Regions from separate parts of the Macrococcus epidermidis genome, predicted to be linked through region 3. Evidence: riboswitches for the same ligand, from Rfam matches in the RefSeq annotation. Region 3 holds a riboswitch; each other region holds the start of a gene.
What was found. A riboswitch is a leader RNA that binds a small molecule or an ion and turns the genes downstream of it on or off. The one in region 3 is predicted to bind thiamine pyrophosphate.
Positions count from the first base shown of each region.

Region 1 (6,302 bases), 810 kb from region 3:
TTTTAAAGTATAAGCAGTGCTATCAGTTTCATCAAAAAGACTTTGACGATGTAGATTACTAAGTGACACAACATCCATATCACAAATTACTAGATGTCCTGCACCGCTTCTGCCAAGCATTTCACTTACTGTACTTCCCAAAGCGCCGCCTCCAATTATAAGAAATGTGCTGCTGCTTAATTTATCTTGTGATTTTTGCCCGAAACCAGGTGATTTGATTTGTCGATCAAATCGTTCGCTCATAGAAACTCAAGGCCTTCCATAGGGCTTGATGCTTGGGCAGTATATTTCTTAGGGATGCGTCCCGCTTCAAATCCTAGTTGACCAGCCTGTACGGCATATTTCATTGCTTCAGCCATCTTAATCGGGTCTTTTGCATTTGAGACTGCTGTATTGAGTAACACTGCATCTGCACCGAGCTCCATCGCAAAACTAGCGTCTTTAGGTGAACCGATACCTGCATCAACGATAACAGGGACGTTAACCGCATCAATGATATATTTTAGATTTAATGGATCATTGATACCAAGACCAGTTCCAATCGGTGCACCAAGTGGCATAATAGCATGACAGCCTAATGCTTCTAATTTTTTTGCAAGGACGACATCACAAGGGATGTATGGGCATACGATATATCCTTTTTCTAAAAGCATTTCACATGCTTTATATGTTTCGATACTATCTGGTAGAAGCGTTGTATCATCACCGATAATTTCAACTTTAATCATGTCACACATACCTGCAATACGTGCAATTTCTGCAATCTTTACCGCTTCTTCAGCTGTTTTAGCACCTGCTGTGTTCGGAAAGGTGATGTATTTATCTAAATCTACAGACTCTAATGGATTAGGGAGTGATTTATCATATAAACTCATGCGTCGTACTGCAAAAGTTAAAGCATTCGTTTCACTGATTTCAACTGCTTGTTTTTGTGTTTCGCCATCTTTAAACTTACCTGTTCCTAATATTAAACGAGAAGATAATTCCAAGTGTCCTATTTTTAACATATTAGCCGCCTCCAACGAATTCTAGTAATTCTAATTTTTGTTCGGGTTTTAAAGTGATAGATTGCCATTTAGATTGTTCGATGGGAACATCATCCACTAGCGCTACAATCCTCTTTTTATCACTTGTAAAAGTTGCGAGTAAGTCAGATAAATTTGTCTTGTCTGTTTCAAAAGGCTCATCGTTAATGTATATTTTCATAAATTTCTCCTATCTTAAAATCGTTTTGAAATTGTTGATACAGTTCACCGTCTTGTTCAAAGATCATTTGACGAATAAATTCTCCGGTAATACGTGATAATAAGATACCATTACGGTAGTGTCCTGTTGCTACAAATAATCCTTCATCTAACTGATCGAGGACAGGTCGATGCAACGTGCTATCTGGTCTAAATCCACAATCAATGCTGACGAGGGTGCTTTCTCGTAATATCGGGATGAGTTTAAACGTTTCTTCAAGTAACCACTTTATACCTTCTGCACTCGGTTGTTGATTTGTATCAAGTGAAGTTGTCGCACCTATCAAATAATGATTGTCTGATTTAGGGACAATATAATGTCCGTTTGTTTGGAAAAGTGTCTCTTTTAAATGAAGATCAGGATGATGTAACGTCAGTACCTCTCCCTTCACACCTTGCATCGGAAAGTCTATATCAAGCATATTGAGTAATGGTTCGCTTTTACATCCTGCAGCAATAATGACTTTTTCTGAGATGATGGTTTTATCGCTTATTGATAAGTGATATTTATCATCTACGTAGTTAATGGACTTGACGTAATCTGAAATATGAGGAATATCTTGATTTGCATGCTGTATAACGGTTAAATATTTACCGGCATTGACTTGACCATCTGTAGGAATCCACATTGCCTGGTCAAACACATTACTGATTGAACCATTCGCGTAAGAAGATAACGATTTTGAAGCGATCCACTCAAATTGTTCATGTTTTGAATTTAGAAATAAGTATTGAGCTTTTAGTTTCTCTTCATCTCCAGGTGAAGCAATTTTAAGCAATCCATGTTGTTGTAAGTCAATAGTTAATCCAGTCAAGTTTTCCAGTCGCTGAATATGATCAGGCATCATTTGCTGACCAAGTATAGAGAGTCTGTATAAAGGACTATCTTCAGTAAATTCATTTTGTGCCCCGAGCATACCGCCAGCAGCGTGTGTTGCTCTATAACCATGTACATCATCTATGATTGCAATATTATCTGTATGGTCTTTGAGTGCGTACACAATATTTTCTCCGATAATTCCTCCGCCTATTACAACGATGTCGTACGTAGTAACCACTCCTTTTTTACAGAAATAAATTCCTGTTTATTAGTAAATAACCTGATACCTGCAAATCCTGAAAATTTAGTGTTTAACTGTCTTATTGTGTCGATGTTGATGCCGCCTAATGCGATAACAGGCATATCGACATGAGTGACTGCATCAATTTGAGCTGCGGCTCTAGGTGGTAAATCAGGTTTGGATGGTGTAGGGAAGACATGACCAAATAAAATAAATGATAAATTAAGCGATTCAGCGTGTTTGGCTGATGCCAAAGAATGAACGCTTTGACTGACTTTTATTTCCGGATAATCATTTCTAAAGGCATCTATTTCAGAATTACTTTCTTTAAAGTGAATTCTCGTTAAATGACATGCAAATAAAATATTTGGATTGTTATGCACGATAATTTTATCTTTAGGAATTCTTGTTATCAGCTGATTTATGAAATGAATGATCTCTTTTTCTGCTGCATCAAACCTTAAAATAACGCCATCTATTTCATCATGAACCTGGATGATTTGATTGAGAACGGTGATTGAAGGTTTTGACGATGTAATCATGATAAACACACGTTTCACCTCGAAAAAACACCCACTAACTAAAATAAGCTAGTGGGTGTTGGAATTAGTATAATTAAAAACACTAAAATTCAATCACGCTTCCCTACGTTGGTTCTAACCAAGTCAGGTTCAAAGAGTCGGAAATCATTTCCTCTCAGCCCGGTTGTGGGCACCCCTAGCAAATATTTAATTCTGTATTAAGCCTACCACTAGTTAGAGTGAATTTCAATCATCTCAAATTCATGATAAAATAAATTAACGATAAAATGGGGTGTAAAAGGATGAATGAAGAAGAGAAGTTATCTTTATTAATTGATGAACGTACAGAACTTATTCAAAATGAGACGGTGTATGACAAAGCAGAAATTGAACAAAATCATACGGATTCTGTAGAGGTGGTGCTTGAACCAGCGATACAACAAGAACGTATGTCTTCTGAAGAAATTTTAAGAGAAATAGCAGAAGAAGAAGAACTTGAAGAAGAATACGCGCAAGCAGTTGAAGAAGTGAAATTATTTAAATATATTGTCCATACGATCAAATTTCATGAAGGAGATACAATTACAATCCATCAACTGCGCAATATATGTGCACATAGTGAAGCTGAATTATTACCAGATGATTTAGATGAACAATTAAATGATTATATTGAAGCGGGATATATCAGAATTAATGATGACAAAATATATATCACATTCTTAGGTGAGCATGTAAATACTCTGTTATAAGTGTTTATTACATCAAAAAAGCAAGCAAGAGTGGAACAATTTAGTTCCACTCTTGCTTGTTAGTCAGAGATTAATCTTTCAGTAAAAATGCTTCTTCGTCTCGTGAATGAATTTCGTTAACGATAATTAAGCTTCTAAAATAATCGATAATTTGAGTGGAGAACCCTTCGTTCTCCATTTGTGTTTTAATCTTAGCCACGACTTGGCGCATAATATCATGATCGCGTGTGAGTTGTTGTACTTTATCATGTAGTTCAGGATTATTATTTTCCGCTTCTGTGTAGAAACCATCTGCTTCTTCCTCAGCATCCGCGTGACTTATGACGCGTGATTCAAAGAAATCAACGAGCGCAATTACTTCCTGGATTACTTCTTCATCAGTACCATTTTTATATGTTCTAATCAATTCATCCGTCATATTCACAGCAAGACTTAAACCTGTATCGTGAATTTGTTTATGTGCATGTAGTTGTCTTAGTGATGGTCCGACTGGCATACAATCATCTCCGTTCAGTATATTTATCACTATTGTATTATAGAAAATATAATAAAAAGACTAGGGAATTCCCTAGTCTTAATTATTCAGATACGTAGTGATCATTAATGTTGATGACTTTGTCCACGTTTACTTGTAACAAAACCAATCACTAAGATTGAAAGTAATACTCCCCAGAAGATCAGTTGCCATTGTAATGAGTGAGGGAAGTCGTGAGGTAATACATGAATCGATTCATGTGCTAATACAAGCACGACAAGTTTGATACCAATCCAGCCTACAATCGCAAATGCTGCAGCTTCAAGTCCAGGATATGTTTCCAGGATTTTAATGAAATATGTTGCGGCAAATCGCATTAACACAACGCCAAGCATACCTCCAATAAACATTACCGTAAACTGTCCAGCGTTAAGTCCCATGAAGTCAGGACCAACTTTAGGTAAAGTAACCGCGATTGCGATTGCAGCTAACATTGAATCAATCGCGAATGCGATATCTGCACCTTCAACTTTCAGAACAGTCATCCAGAAACCACTACCTTTAGGCATTGCTTCTTCTTCTGCAATATCAGGAACACTTTCATCATCGACATGGTTTTTCTTTTTGAAATAAGTATATAAACTCTTTATCGACATAAAGATTAGATATGCTGCACCAAGTGCTTGTATCTGCCAATACTTAGCTAAGAATGTAATAAAGAATAATGAGATAAATCTAAAGATAAATGCTCCCATTAAACCATAAAATAAAGCTTTCTTTCTTTGTTCTTCCGGTAAATGCTTTACCATTACCGCCATAACAATAGCATTATCTGCTGCGAGTAAACCTTCCAAAACGATTAAAACAATTACTACCCATGCATACGCCATTAAAATACTTGGATCCACTATAATTCCTCCTTAATTTTAATGAATATAAAAAGACCCATGCCAAATATATTGGCAAAGGTCTCACTGAACAGTAATTGTTCCATAACGCCGGAAGTTCCAAAACTTCGTAATGACGACGATACGCTTAGGGTCTCCCCTTGAGCTACTCCCCTTCGACATAAGTCTTAGGATATTCATTTGTTGATTTATTCAAATTATGAATAAATATCATTAAAAATATCTTAACACAGAAATGTGTATAAAGCTATAATTTTATTTTATATGAATAATAATAGATGATGAGGATGATATATTTAATGCTGTTATAAACATTAAATGTTTAAAAATGAAGCATATAAATATTTAGTTTTTCTTTCTGCGATAGAGCCAGATAATGCCTCCGATAATGATAACCGCCATTAAAATATAAAACACATTAGAATAAAGATCGAAATAGTGGAGTACAACTTCCCAGTTCTGACCTAACACCATACCAAGATATATTAAGACTGCATTCCAGATGAGTGTCCCGACTGTCGTATACAAAACGAATGGAACGATAGACATTTGACTCAAACCAGCAGGAATGGAAATTAAACTGCGAATCAAAGGGACAAATCGGCATAAAAATACTGCGGTATAGCCGTATTTGTGAAACCATTTATTTGCACTGTGTAAATCATGAATATCAAGACGCAATATAAAGCCGTATTTATCTACAATTTTTTCAATTCTTCTAAGACCAAGTATATGTCCGGCATAATAAAGAATAATAGCTCCGATAACTGCTCCAAGTGTTGAAGCGATAAGCATTCCTATGAATGTGAGTTTTGGAGACTGGTCAACCATAAAACCGCCAAATGTTAAAATAACTTCTGATGGGATAGGAGGAAAAACATTTTCAAGTAATATTAAAAAAAATACTCCAAAGTATCCAAACTGTTCCATAACTTTCATAATCCATTCCTGCATATCGTCACTCCAATAGTTTTAGTAAATACTATTTTAACGTAATGTAATATATAAATTCAAAATAAATGATAATTTTAAGCATAGTATTTAGATTTTTATTACAATTTATAATGATTATCAGGGGCTTTAAAGGGTATAAACAAATAAATGAAGAACTTTTAGGAGTGACATGATGAATCAATTTAGACAAATTACAGCATCTGAATTATTCCCTACTGAACAATTGGGGCCAGAGATTTATGGGACTGTGCATTTTCAAGTCGGAGAGACATCTGAATTTAGTGGTGCATATATTACAACGAATGAAAGATTATTTATGAATGTCGATATGGGTGAGAAAGTTTATGAGCGTGTTGTAGGTTATAATGAAATGAATGATGCATCTATAAC
Region 1 is NZ_CP073819.1:238,048-244,349, forward strand. Features, by position in the region: gene KFV12_RS01255 (HesA/MoeB/ThiF family protein) at 1-243, opposite strand, end outside; gene KFV12_RS01260 (thiazole synthase) at 240-1,007, opposite strand; gene thiS (sulfur carrier protein ThiS) at 1,009-1,206, opposite strand; gene KFV12_RS01270 (NAD(P)/FAD-dependent oxidoreductase) at 1,190-2,245, opposite strand; gene KFV12_RS01275 (thiamine phosphate synthase) at 2,275-2,847, opposite strand; TPP riboswitch at 2,931-3,034, opposite strand; gene KFV12_RS01280 (hypothetical protein) at 3,129-3,575, shown strand; gene KFV12_RS01285 (hypothetical protein) at 3,646-4,071, opposite strand; gene KFV12_RS01290 (TerC family protein) at 4,176-4,958, opposite strand; gene KFV12_RS01295 (DedA family protein) at 5,304-5,912, opposite strand; gene KFV12_RS01300 (hypothetical protein) at 6,085-6,302, shown strand, end outside.
Region 1: another riboswitch for thiamine pyrophosphate. It lies ahead of KFV12_RS01275 (thiamine phosphate synthase); the one in region 3 lies ahead of KFV12_RS05555 (3-oxoacyl-ACP reductase).

Region 2 (6,302 bases), 1.1 Mb from region 3:
GATGAAAAGTTAATTGTTATTAATGGATATCGTGCAGCTAAAAAAGAAACATCAGATTACAAAAAGGAAACAGTTTCTAATGTAACGACAGCTCAACAAGAACGTGATTCAGTAACAACATATAATCAGCGATGGTCTACTGAACTGAATAAAGACGAAAAGATGTCTGCTGAGATTCAAGAACAAGCAGAAGAAATTGTGCAGAAGTTCAGTGGCGAGTCATCTCTTAATCACAATGAAACAACGCAAAATGAAAATGATAAAGTTGCATCGTCAGTTAATCATAATGATAGCGTGATTGAAGACGAAGATAATGATAGTTCTTCTGAAATGACAGAGGAAGAAATAACAGATCAACAACTACCATTTTAAGTTAGATTGCTTCATTACTCACACACCTCACATCCTAATACACCTCCCAAATTAAACCGTCTATCGCTCGTGCCGGAGCGATAGACGGTTTTTTGTATCGAATTGAGATAAGGCTGTAATATATTTGTAATTTAAGGAAGTTACTTATAATAATGCTGTAACCAAAGAAATGTAAAATCGTGATAAAGTAGTGTTATTGATAAAAGAGACTATTCGGAGGAATTATATATAATGAAAAAATTAGCAGCAATTACTACAATGGCAATACTTACTACAGGCGTAGCTACAACACAAGCAGACGCAAAAGAACATAAAGTCGCTCAAGGTGAATCTTTATGGACGATTGCAGATAAATATGACACTACAATCGAAAAGATTAAAAAGATCAATAAATTAGAATCAGACGTAATCGTTCCTGACCAAAAGTTAGAAGTATTAGTTAAAGGTAAATACGAAGTTAAAGCTGGAGATACTTTAGGTAAAATCGCACGTAAATTCGACGTAAGAATTACTGAATTAAAAAAATGGAATAAAATTGAATCTTCTAAAGAATTAAAAGAAGGTCAATTATTAATTGTTGAGAAAAAATCACATCGTAAACATGTGAATGCAGCTCCAGTAAAAGCAGCACCTGTTGCTAAAAAAGTAGCAGCACCAGTTTCAGCACCGGTTACAACGCAAAATACTGCAGCAACTGCACAACCACAAGCTCAACCAGTACAACAAACTCAAAAAGCAGTTCGTGTACAACCAGCACCAGTTCAAAAAGCGCCAGTACAACAAGCACCGGTACAACAAACTAAACGCGCTGCAGTACAACAAACGTCAGCACCAGCTGGTAATTCATCAGTAGACGCACATTTACGTTTAATCATGCAACGTGAATCAGGTGGAAATCCAAGAGCAGTTAACGCAGCAGGTTACTACGGATTATTCCAATTCTCTCCACAAACATGGGCAGCTGTAGGCGGAACTGGTAACCCAGCACAAGCTTCAGAAGCAGAACAATGGAAACGTGCACGTATTTTATATACACAACACGGCGCGCAACATTGGTCAACAGCATACTAATAATAAATTTTAAGCAGAACTTTACGTTCTGCTTTTTTTTGATAAATCTTAGTGTATTGTTTCAAAAGTGTGACAATCTTCATAATTAATAATATAGCGAGGTTTCTGATATTTTCCTTAAATATTTAACACTATATGGTAATTGCTTTATTTCTTATTTTTTATTGTAACGCAAGCGTAATAAAAGAGCGTATCTTTTATTTGGCTGTAACCTATGAAATATTTATTTCTGATATAGTTAATTACAAGAACAAAGCATATTCATTCAAAAGAATTCATCAATAAAATAAAATATAAACATTTCCCGGAGGAAAATAAACATGAAAAAAATCTTAAGTATTACAGCAGCAATTGCAATCACTACGACAATGGCAGTTTCAACAGCAGATGCAGCTTCATACAAAGTTAAAGCTGGCGATTCATTATGGAGTGTTGCAAATAAATATGGTACGTCAATTGCAGCAATTAAATCAGCAAATGGCTTAAGATCTAACTTAATCCATCCGAACCAAGTGTTAAAGATTAATAATAAGAATAGTGTCGTTTACAAAAATACATCATACAAAAAATCTACGTATAAAGCACCTGTAAGTAAAACTGCTTATACAAGTTCAAAAACTGTAAAAACAACAAACACTACTTATATTAACAGAGGTTTAAATTGGGCTGCGTTAGCACAATGTGAATCTGGTGGTAATCCATCTATTAATACTGGAAACGGGTTCTATGGTATGTATCAGTTTGATTTACAAACATGGCGTGGCGTTGGTGGATCAGGATATCCGCATCAGGCATCAGCTGCAGAACAAACGAAACGTGCTCAAATTTTATATAACATGCGTGGCGCACAACCTTGGCCAGTATGTGGACTTCGCTTATAATTTTAGGACTAACGACAATGTCGTTAGTCTTTTTTTCAATTCTTGCTTTCATAATTTGATTACGTTACACTAACATTAAATACATATATTACTACTAGGGGTGCCTTTTGGCTGAGATGACTTTGTCAAACCCTTTACCTGATCTAGATAATGCTAGCGTAGGAAAGTAGTTAAATTCCTTTATTGATTTTATATTTTTAATAATGGTATTTAGCCCATTTCCTATTTGGAGATGGGCTTTCTTTATAAACTTTTAGGAGGTAAATGATGTTTACACAACAATTAAAAGAAGAAGTAGAGCCAATTATTGAGTCAATTTACAATGACCCATTTATACAGGGAATGGTGCGTGGTGATTTAAGTAAAGAAGCAGTGATTCATTATTTAAAAGCAGACCATCTTTACTTAAACGAGTTTGCGAAAATTTATAGCTTATTAATTCCGAAATTAGATGATAAAGAAGGTATTAAATTTTTATTAGAACAAATCGATTTTGTAATGAACGGAGAAGTAACTGCACATTATACTTTAGCAGACTATGCACAGGTTGATTATAAAACAATCATTAAAGACGGAGAATGGTACCCAACAAGTGATCATTATATTAAACACATGTATTTTAATGCATATCGTTATAGTGATGCAGCATTTACAATTTGCGCGATGGCACCGTGTCCATATGTTTATCAGCAAGTTGCTTTAAAGATGAAAGAACGTCATGATTTCAACGGCAATCCATTTAAAGACTGGGTAGATTTCTATGCTACAGAGATGAAGCCGTTAATGGAACATCTGGATGGCTGGGTAGATGAATTTGCTGAACACGCAAGTGAAGCGGAACGCGCGGTATTAACAAAGAACTTTAAAGAAAGCTGTATACATGAGAAACGTTTCTTTAATATGGCTTATACACAAGAAACTTGGGAAAGTGTGGTTGAATAATATGAAGACAGCTTTATCAATTGCAGGAACAGATCCAACGGGTGGTGCTGGAACAACAGTAGATTTAAAAGTATTTCAATCAAGAGGCGTCTATGGTATGAGTGTCGTAACAAGCATTGTTGCACAAAATACGTTAGGCGTTCAGCAAGTATTTAATCAGGATGTAGATGTTATTGCAGCACAACTAGAGAGTGTGTATAGTGATATCGTACCGGATGCAGTGAAGACAGGAATGCTTGCAACGAGTGAAGTCATGGATGTCGTGCGTCCTTATATTGTAAAACATGATATCCCTTATGTAATCGATCCTGTCATGGTAGCTAAAAGTGGTGATGCATTGCTTGACGAAAATGGACGTAGTGCGGTGCGTACGAAACTTTTAGATGTAGCAACGGTTGTGACACCAAATATTCCGGAGCTTGAGGAAATCGTACAGATGAAAGTTGAAACACTCGATGATATTAAACGTGCCGGTAAAATATTTATCAATGAAATTGGTTCTGACAGTGTGCTGATTAAAGGAGGTCATCTTAAAGGAGATGCTACAGATTATTTATTTACTCGAGATGATTTTGTTGTTTTGAAAGGTGAACGTTATGATACAAAACACACACATGGCACTGGATGCACATATTCAGCAGTAATTACATCTGAACTTGCGAAAGGAAAATCTATTGTAGAAGCTGTACAACTTGCAAAACGTTATATGGATGCAGCAATCCGATTCACACCAGAATTAGGTCATGGTCAAGGCCCAGTTAATCACTTTAAATTTCAGGAGATGGAATAATGATATTAGAACAGATAAGAAAAGATAATCCACTCATTATTTGTATTACAAATGATGTAGTTAAAAATTTTACAGCGAACGGCCTACTGGCATTAGGTGCCAGCCCTGCGATGGCGACAGAAAAGTTAGAGATGGATGAATTTCTGACACATGCTGGTGCATTGCTCATCAATATTGGTTCAATTGAAGAAGATGATATTGAAAATATGCTGGCTGCTGCAAAATATGCCAATCACCATGATGTACCTATCGTATTGGACCCAGTTGCATGTGGCGCATCTAAATTTCGTAAAGATTTCTGTTTAAAATTGTTAGAAACATATGATATTACAGTAATTCGTGGGAATGCTTCTGAATTACAAGCTTTGACAGGGGAGGCGAATATGAAAGGGACAGATGCAGATACAAGTCTGTCAACTGAAGATGTGGCACGTGCTGCATATAATAAATTTAATTGTGCGATTGTCGTAACAGGTGAAATCGATGCAATTTGTGTGAATGGAAAAATTAACTTAATTGAGAATGGTACTGCACTTTTAACAAAAGTCACTGGTGGTGGATGTTTATTAGGGGCAGTTGTTGCAAGTTTCATATATAATGAAACTAAACCAACGTTAGAAACATTAACAGAAGCATTGACGACATATACTGTTGCCTCAGAGTTTGCTGAACGTGCGTCTAACGGCACTTTGCCGGGACATTTTGCTGTAAATTTAATCGATCAGTTATATTTAATACAGGAAAGTGATGTGGCAGAGAATAGACTTGTGAAAGAAGTGTAGCGAATGTTTGATAGAAAATTATTGCGCGTTTATTTTATTGCAGGTACTCAGGATACATCTGACGGTAATCTTGAGCGAGTATTACAGGAAGCACTTGAAGCCGGTATAACGCTATATCAATTTAGAGAAAAAGGTCCGAATGCTCTGACTGGAGAAGCTAAAGAAATATTAGCGCGAAAACTTTTTGCGATGTGTAAAGCAAAAGGTGTACCGTTTATTGTTAACGATGACATTGAACTAGCGAAGAAAATTGATGCAGACGGTATTCATCTTGGTCAGGATGATGAGAAAATCGAAAACATCATTGATGATTTCAATGATAAGATTATCGGGCTCTCTGTCGGTAATTTTGCAGAATATGATCAATCTGATTTGACGCATGTTGATTATATCGGTGTAGGACCAGTATATGAAACAAGTAGTAAAAGTGATGCAAAGAAACCTGGAGGCATAGAACTCATTCGTAAAATGAGACTATATGATGAAGACATTCCGATCGTTGCAATCGGTGGTATTACAAGTGCCAATAGCGAGATGATTCTTGCTGCCGGTGCTGATGGCATTTCAACAATTTCTTCTATTACGAAAAGTGACGATATTAAACAGGTTGTTACTGATTACCTGAAATATTATACAGATAAATAAAAATATATGGTTTTTGTTTATGATTATCACTTTTTGTGATAAAATAACCTCTATGTGAATAATATTATGAGGTGAAAGAATGAAGAAAAAGGCAATTTGGCCGTTAATCATTGCAATTGCATTATTTTTAGCGGGTTGTGATTATTCAAAAGAAGAGAATCGTACTGGATTTTTCTATGATACATTTGTACATCCGTTAGACCAATTGATCCATTGGTTAGGTGCAAATATGGGACATAACTATGGTTTAGCAATCATCGCGATTACTTTAATCGTACGTTTTGCACTTTTCCCATTTATGATGCGTACATATAAGAACCAGTATGTAATGAAAGAAAAGATGGCGTTAATCAAGCCGCAGATGACTGAAATTCAGGAACGTGTGAAACGCGCACGAACACAAGAAGAGAAGATGGCTGCAAACCAGGAAATGATGGCATTATACAAAGATAACGGTATCAATCCACTGAACATGGGATGTTTACCTTTACTGATTCAATTACCAATCGTAACTGGATTATTCTATGTATTGAAATATCCGACATCAGGTGGTATTACAAAATATCCAGATTTCTTATGGTTCGATTTAACAAAGACTGATATTGCAATGACTGTTATTGCAGGTATCGTCTATGCAATTCAGGCTTATGTATCAATGCAGAATATTCCCGAAGAACAAAAAGCACAAATGCGTATGATGATGTTCATCTCACCGATTATGATCGTGTGGATGTCAGCAATCTCTCCAGCAGCGTTACCATTATATTGGGCTGTCGGCGGAGCATTCTTAGTTGTTCAAACATGGTTAGGGAATAAGTT
Region 2 is NZ_CP073819.1:2,166,647-2,172,948, reverse strand. Features, by position in the region: gene KFV12_RS11620 (single-stranded DNA-binding protein) at 1-372, shown strand, start outside; gene KFV12_RS11615 (LysM peptidoglycan-binding domain-containing protein) at 604-1,443, shown strand; gene KFV12_RS11610 (transglycosylase family protein) at 1,764-2,324, shown strand; TPP riboswitch at 2,411-2,506, shown strand; gene tenA (thiaminase II) at 2,589-3,266, shown strand; gene thiD (bifunctional hydroxymethylpyrimidine kinase/phosphomethylpyrimidine kinase) at 3,259-4,056, shown strand; gene thiM (hydroxyethylthiazole kinase) at 4,056-4,838, shown strand; gene thiE (thiamine phosphate synthase) at 4,842-5,483, shown strand; gene yidC (membrane protein insertase YidC) at 5,563-6,302, shown strand, end outside.
Region 2: another riboswitch for thiamine pyrophosphate. It lies ahead of tenA (thiaminase II); the one in region 3 lies ahead of KFV12_RS05555 (3-oxoacyl-ACP reductase).

Region 3 (6,302 bases):
GTCATTAAGTCTAATAATGAGCGGTATAATGATTGCAAACATCATCAACATTATACTCAATAACTCAAAATCAGTCATGCTTTCCTTTCCAGGAGAAACACCTAACAAACAAAATCAAAGGCATCATCCCTTAGAGCTATCCACCACTATAAACTCATCTACAAATACTATTATAAAGAGTAAATAAAATAATTAGAACGAATGTTCTCTATTTTGTTATTTTTGCATTTTCATGAAATCCATTGTAAAATGTAAATGAAAAGAGGAGTGCTACACACACTCCCCTTGTAGAACCGTTTATACGGTGACAAGCTTTTTATGATTTCAATTTCGAATAACCACTCAGCTATGTCCAGCTTATGAGTGGTTATTTTTTGTCTTTGTCATATAGTCTAATAATGAGTGGTATAATGATGACAAAAATCATCAACATTATACTCAATAACTCAAAATCAGTCATGCTTTCCTTTCCAGGAGAAACAACTAACAAACAAAATCAAAGGCATCACCCCTTAGGGCTAGCCACCACTATAAACTTATCTACAAATACTATTATAAAGCGTAAATAAAATAATTAGAACTGATGTTCTGTTTAATTTGTTATTTTTATACCAAAGTCAGTACTCGCAATATACTTTATTTCTTTCTGATTGCGAAGTGTTGGTATCGTTAACCAGAGAATTGAAATGGCAAAGTAACATATTCCAGATAGAGAAATAAGTTGTATTTCAAAATGTACCTTTATGGACGGTATACACACCGCATGGTAATGTGTTAAATCATAAATTCTATCAAAAATTAAGATTTATAAAGTACGGTGAGGCAGAAATTAGTGATAAATTATCTTTTTACAAATTCAAAAAAGAGGAAGGATTTTATGATTGAAGCAATAAACGAACAGAATAGAGCATTGGTTATTGAATTCTTTAATAAACATTGGGGATCTTCAGAAATGATTGTTTCTTCTGGGAGATATAATTGTGCTGAGTTACCAGGTCTAATTTATATGGAAGATGAAAAGATTACTGGGCTATTAACATATATTATTAAGGATAAAACGATTGAAATCATTTCTTTGGATAGTGTGATTGAAAATAGAGGTATCGGTACACAATTAATGAATTTCTTGGAACGATTAGCGTATAAAAATTGTAAGTTTAATATTAGAGTAATAACAACTAATAATAATATAAATGCATTGAAGTTCTATCAAAAACTGGGCTACAGAATAAAAGAAATAATTCCCGATGCCGTAAACGAAGCAAGACTAATTAAACCACAAATACCAATGGTTGCTGAGAATGGAATCCAAATATTAGATGAATTAGTATTAGAAAAGTATATTTAATAATATATTAAATATAAACAACATAATAATCATCATATATTGACAGAACATACAATTATTTGTATATTGAAGTCAACTTAAGAAATACACTAGGGGCATTTAACGATAAATTGAGATGAGGTAGTCCTCAGACCCTTTGAACCTGATCTAGTTCAAACTAGCGTAGGGAAGTGTGCTAATGAACTGGTCTATTTATTATGTCTTTTTCATGCACCTTTCTATCAGGAAAGGTGTATTTTTTATGAATAAAATCATAGAGGAGAATATTTGATGAAAACTGTAATGGTTACTGGCGGAGCTAGAGGTTTAGGAGAAACAATCGTGAAAGGTCTCAATGCTGAAGGTTATAATGTGATTATTAATTATTTTCAAAGTGAAGATGCTGCAAATTCATTAGTAGCATCATTTGGAGAAGATAAAGCGTTAGCTTTTAAAGCTGACGTTACAAAACGTGCAGATGTAGATGCAATGGTGAAAGCAGGGATAGAGAAGTTTGGCAAAATTGACGTAGTTGTAAATAATGCACTTGTTGGATTTAAGTTTGATCCAGTAGCACAAAAGTCATTTAAAGATTTATCGTGGGAAGATTATCAACAACAAATTGATGGAACGATGAAAGCTGCATTCAATATAAGTCAAAGTGTAATCGATGGTTTTATTGAGCAAAGAGATGGAACGATTATTAGTATTGGCACAAATTTATTCCAAAATCCGGTTGTACCTTATCATGAATATACGACTGCTAAAGCAGGTTTACTAGGGATGATGCGCAATATCGCAAGTGAATTAGGACAATATGGCATTCGTGCAAATATGATTTCCGGTGGTTTACTGAAAACAACTGATGCTTCTAGTGTAACGACAGATGAAGTATTTGAATTAATCGCTAATTCTACACCACTAAGAAAAGTTACAACACCACAAGATGTTGCAAATATGGTTGTCTACTTAGCATCTGATAGAGCGAAAGGAATTACAGGTCAAAATATCACTGTTGATGGTGGGTTAACGATGAACTAGGGGGAGTTTTAAATGTCAAATATGCATATCGGCATATTGATTTATGGTATAGGACATCATTTGGCGGCATGGAAAGCACATGATTCTCAAATACATCGTTTAGGTGATATCAGTTATTATCAATCTCTTGCTCAAACTTGTGAACGTGGAAAGTTTGATATGATTTTCTTTGCTGATAATCAAGCATTTAATGCAACACATGAAAATATAATGCCAGCGATGTGGCTAGATCCAATCGTAAAACTTTCAGCAATATCACAAGTAACTAACAATGTTGGTTTAGTATGTACGATATCAGGAACATTTATGAATCCATATCATGTAGCCAGACAAATTCAATCTTTACAGCATATATCGAATGGCCGTATGGGATGGAATCTGGTTACATCTATGACAGATGAAGAAGCAAGAAATCATAGCATGGAGTATTTACCTGCTCATGCACAAAGATATGAAAAAGCTAGAGAATTTGGAATAATAATGGATAAATTATTTGAATCATGGGATGAAAAAGATTTTATTTATAATAAAGAAAATCATCAAATGATAAAACATCAAAATATACAACCAATCAATCATATGGGTAATTATTTCCAGGTACGAGGGCCGTTATCAACACCAAATTCTAAGTATGGAAAACCTATCGCAATGCAGGCAGGTGCTTCAGTTGAAGGCCTAAAATTAGCAGCAGAACAAGCTGATGCTGTGTTTTCCGTAATCTGGAATATCTCGATGGCTAAAAGATATCGCGAACGATTGAAACAGGCAGAAGAAAAAGAAGGAAGAAAGAATAAAATTAAAGTTCTACCAGGTTTAGTTACATACGTTGCTGAAACTGAAGAACAAGCTTATGCAAAGAAACAAGCCTTAGATAATATGCTGGATATTGCAAGTTCATTAAAAATGCTGGAATTATTTATTCATCAGGACACTTCAGGATGGGATTTAGATGCGAAAGTACCTGACTTACCACTTTTAGCATCGTTTACTGGACCGAAAGGAAGATATGAAACAGTACTTGAAATTATCAAAGATAAAGATCCAACGGTACGAGAACTTTTAGGATATTTAGCAGCAGGTGGTGGACATTTGACTTTAATCGGTACGCCGGAAATGATAGTAGATGAATTTGAAAAATGGTTGAAAGAAGGTGTAGCAGACGGATTTAATCTCATGCCACCAACTTTACCTAACAGTTTGGATGATTTTGTTGAACTCATCATACCAGAATTACAATCAAGAGGTTTGTTCAGAGAGGATTATCATACTTTAACATTGAGAGAACATTTAGAAATATAAAATAAAATATATAGATCTCTAAAAGAGGTCTATTTTTTTTTTTTTTTTCATATATAATATAAATAACTAAAAATTCTGAAAAAGGAGTATATATGAAATACATAATAAATATTTCCATCACCATTATCATGCTCTTTTTTATTGCATGTTTACCATCACTTTTTCACGATCAAAGAATAGATGTTCCTAATTTATTCATTGCAATTAAAGACACGTTTTATTCATTATTACATCCTAATACAATCGTATTTGAGAATTTAAAGTCAGGTGTCAAACATGATATTTTCCCATTTATTTTTGAACCTTGGGTAAATTCAATGACGATACTATTTATTGCGCTTATTATCTCTTTATTATTCTCATTAATAATCGCATTCTTGATGTATCAATCTCAAGTTTTTCACAATATTGTAATGCATATTAATCGCGTATTAAGTATTGTGCCTGATATTTTTTATATCCCTGTATTTATTTCAATTATTATATTCATTTATCTTAAAACACAAGTGTTGATATTTGATGTTGCATCAAGTCATGAACAAAACGCTGTCATATTTCCGATTTTATTACTGCTAATTATCCCAATAACAAATAGTATTACTGTCATTAATCAATTATTAATTGCAGAAAGAGAAGAAAGCTATGTATCATTTGCAAGAAGTAAGGGTTTAAATAACAAAGAAATTTTTTATCGTCATATTTTAAAGAATATTCTAACAGGCTATTTTATTAACTTTAAACAAATTGTCTGGATGACTTTATCAAGTTTATTATTTTTAGAACGATTATTAAATGTATTTGGAATTTCTGTTTTTATTTTTGAATATAATACGCCAGTAGTACTGTTCATCTCATTTCTAATGATGTATATCCCAATACGTTTATTATTCTTATTTTCTGATTTATATACTAGACACACTACAGGAAGGAGCATGTCATAATGAAACGCATTTATCTTTCTATTTGTTTGCTTATCATTCCTGCGATTATTGGATTTATTTACTTTGATATATTAAACGGCAAGGTGAAAAAGACCAATTTCTTATATGATAAAGATGGGAATATGTTGGCGAGTTCACCATTTCCGCCCGGAAAAGATTATATATTTGGCGTTGATAGGAACTCTAGACATATGGCTTATGAAGTATTATCTGGGTACAGAATCACATTAACACTACTTATCGTTGTTGCTTTATTGACACTCATCATAGCAATCAACATAGGAACTTATTTAGCCTTTAAGAAAAGTAATTTGGCGTTAATTGATCAATTCCTGCATCCGTTTTTTTATATACCACAGTCGATATTAGGTTATTTATTACTAAAACCTATACTTTATGAACCAATGGATCAATTTACGACAACACAAAGTTTTCGAATAATATTTAATTTAATTATTCTAATTTTACTCATGTTACCAACAACGATAGTATTAGTGAAATCAGCAACACAAATGATATTAGAAAAAGAATTTATCAGTAGTGCAAAGACAATGAGCCCATCTAAAGTTTATATCTTTATAAAGCATATATTACCAAATATGCTGATACAATATGTCATTGTATTTTTTAGAATTATGTTTCAGACACTAGTAGTCATATCACATCTCGCTTTTTTTAAAATATTCTTTGGAGGAACTGATGTATGTTATGGACCAGGTTGTTTAATAAATGAGCAACCAACGATACCAGAACTAAGCAGTTTACTAGGATTTCATTTCTATGATTTACAAGTTGCTTGGTGGACATTCTATTCACCATTATTTGCAATAATCTATATGTTGTTTATTTGTCAGTATGTTTATCAACGATTAGATGTTATGAGTTCAAAGTGATTTTTTCCTTAATTTATTATTTATTAATAAATTGCTTATTGATGAAATAGTATTAATTAAAGTAAAGGAGCACCACAATGTCAATAATATATAGGTTAGAAGCAGTACATAAAGCTGTTGTTCAAAATGTCATTCAAGAAGAAGATGTTCTTTTATTTAATGGATGAAAAAGCAGGAGATGTTATGGGAGATGTTTCATTCGACTATTTTCCAACATTTTCGTACTATTTTTGAACAGATCAAAGTATACCTCAAGCTCTAGCTGAAGCGCATTCACATTTAACGATAGAAATGATTGATAAAGGTACTTTTATTAATAGTATTTTAAACGACATTGACATGGAAGAAAATTGTATTAATCTAAATCCACTGAGTATTGAATCTATTAAATTCTTTCCAGAAGAAGTGTTTGAAGCGTTTCAAAAAATAACAAGAAATATTTATTAGATCTCTAAAAGAGGTCTATTTTTTTATAATTTAATGTATAATATAAATAACTAAAAATTCTGAAAAAGTAGCTTGTTTCAAAATTTTTGGATAGTTTAAATATTAATTAAAAATTTATAAGGGATAAGGGGATTTTATAATGGAAAAAATTAATATTTTTAATAGCAACTATACTTCAAAAGGGGTTATGACTTATGAAGAGGCGCATCGAAATGAAGAATGGCATGAGACTTTTCAATGTATCTTCACTTATAAAGACTTCGTTATTTTACAAAAACGCAGTCAGGAATTAAGTGATTATACTGGTATGTTAGACGTTTCAATTGGTGGCCATATTCGTCATGATGAGACGAT
Region 3 is NZ_CP073819.1:1,051,200-1,057,501, forward strand. Features, by position in the region: gene KFV12_RS05550 (GNAT family N-acetyltransferase) at 878-1,348, shown strand; TPP riboswitch at 1,430-1,534, shown strand; gene KFV12_RS05555 (3-oxoacyl-ACP reductase) at 1,616-2,368, shown strand; gene KFV12_RS05560 (NtaA/DmoA family FMN-dependent monooxygenase) at 2,381-3,667, shown strand; gene KFV12_RS05565 (ABC transporter permease subunit) at 3,760-4,608, shown strand; gene KFV12_RS05570 (ABC transporter permease subunit) at 4,608-5,501, shown strand; gene KFV12_RS05575 (NUDIX hydrolase) at 6,088-6,302, shown strand, end outside.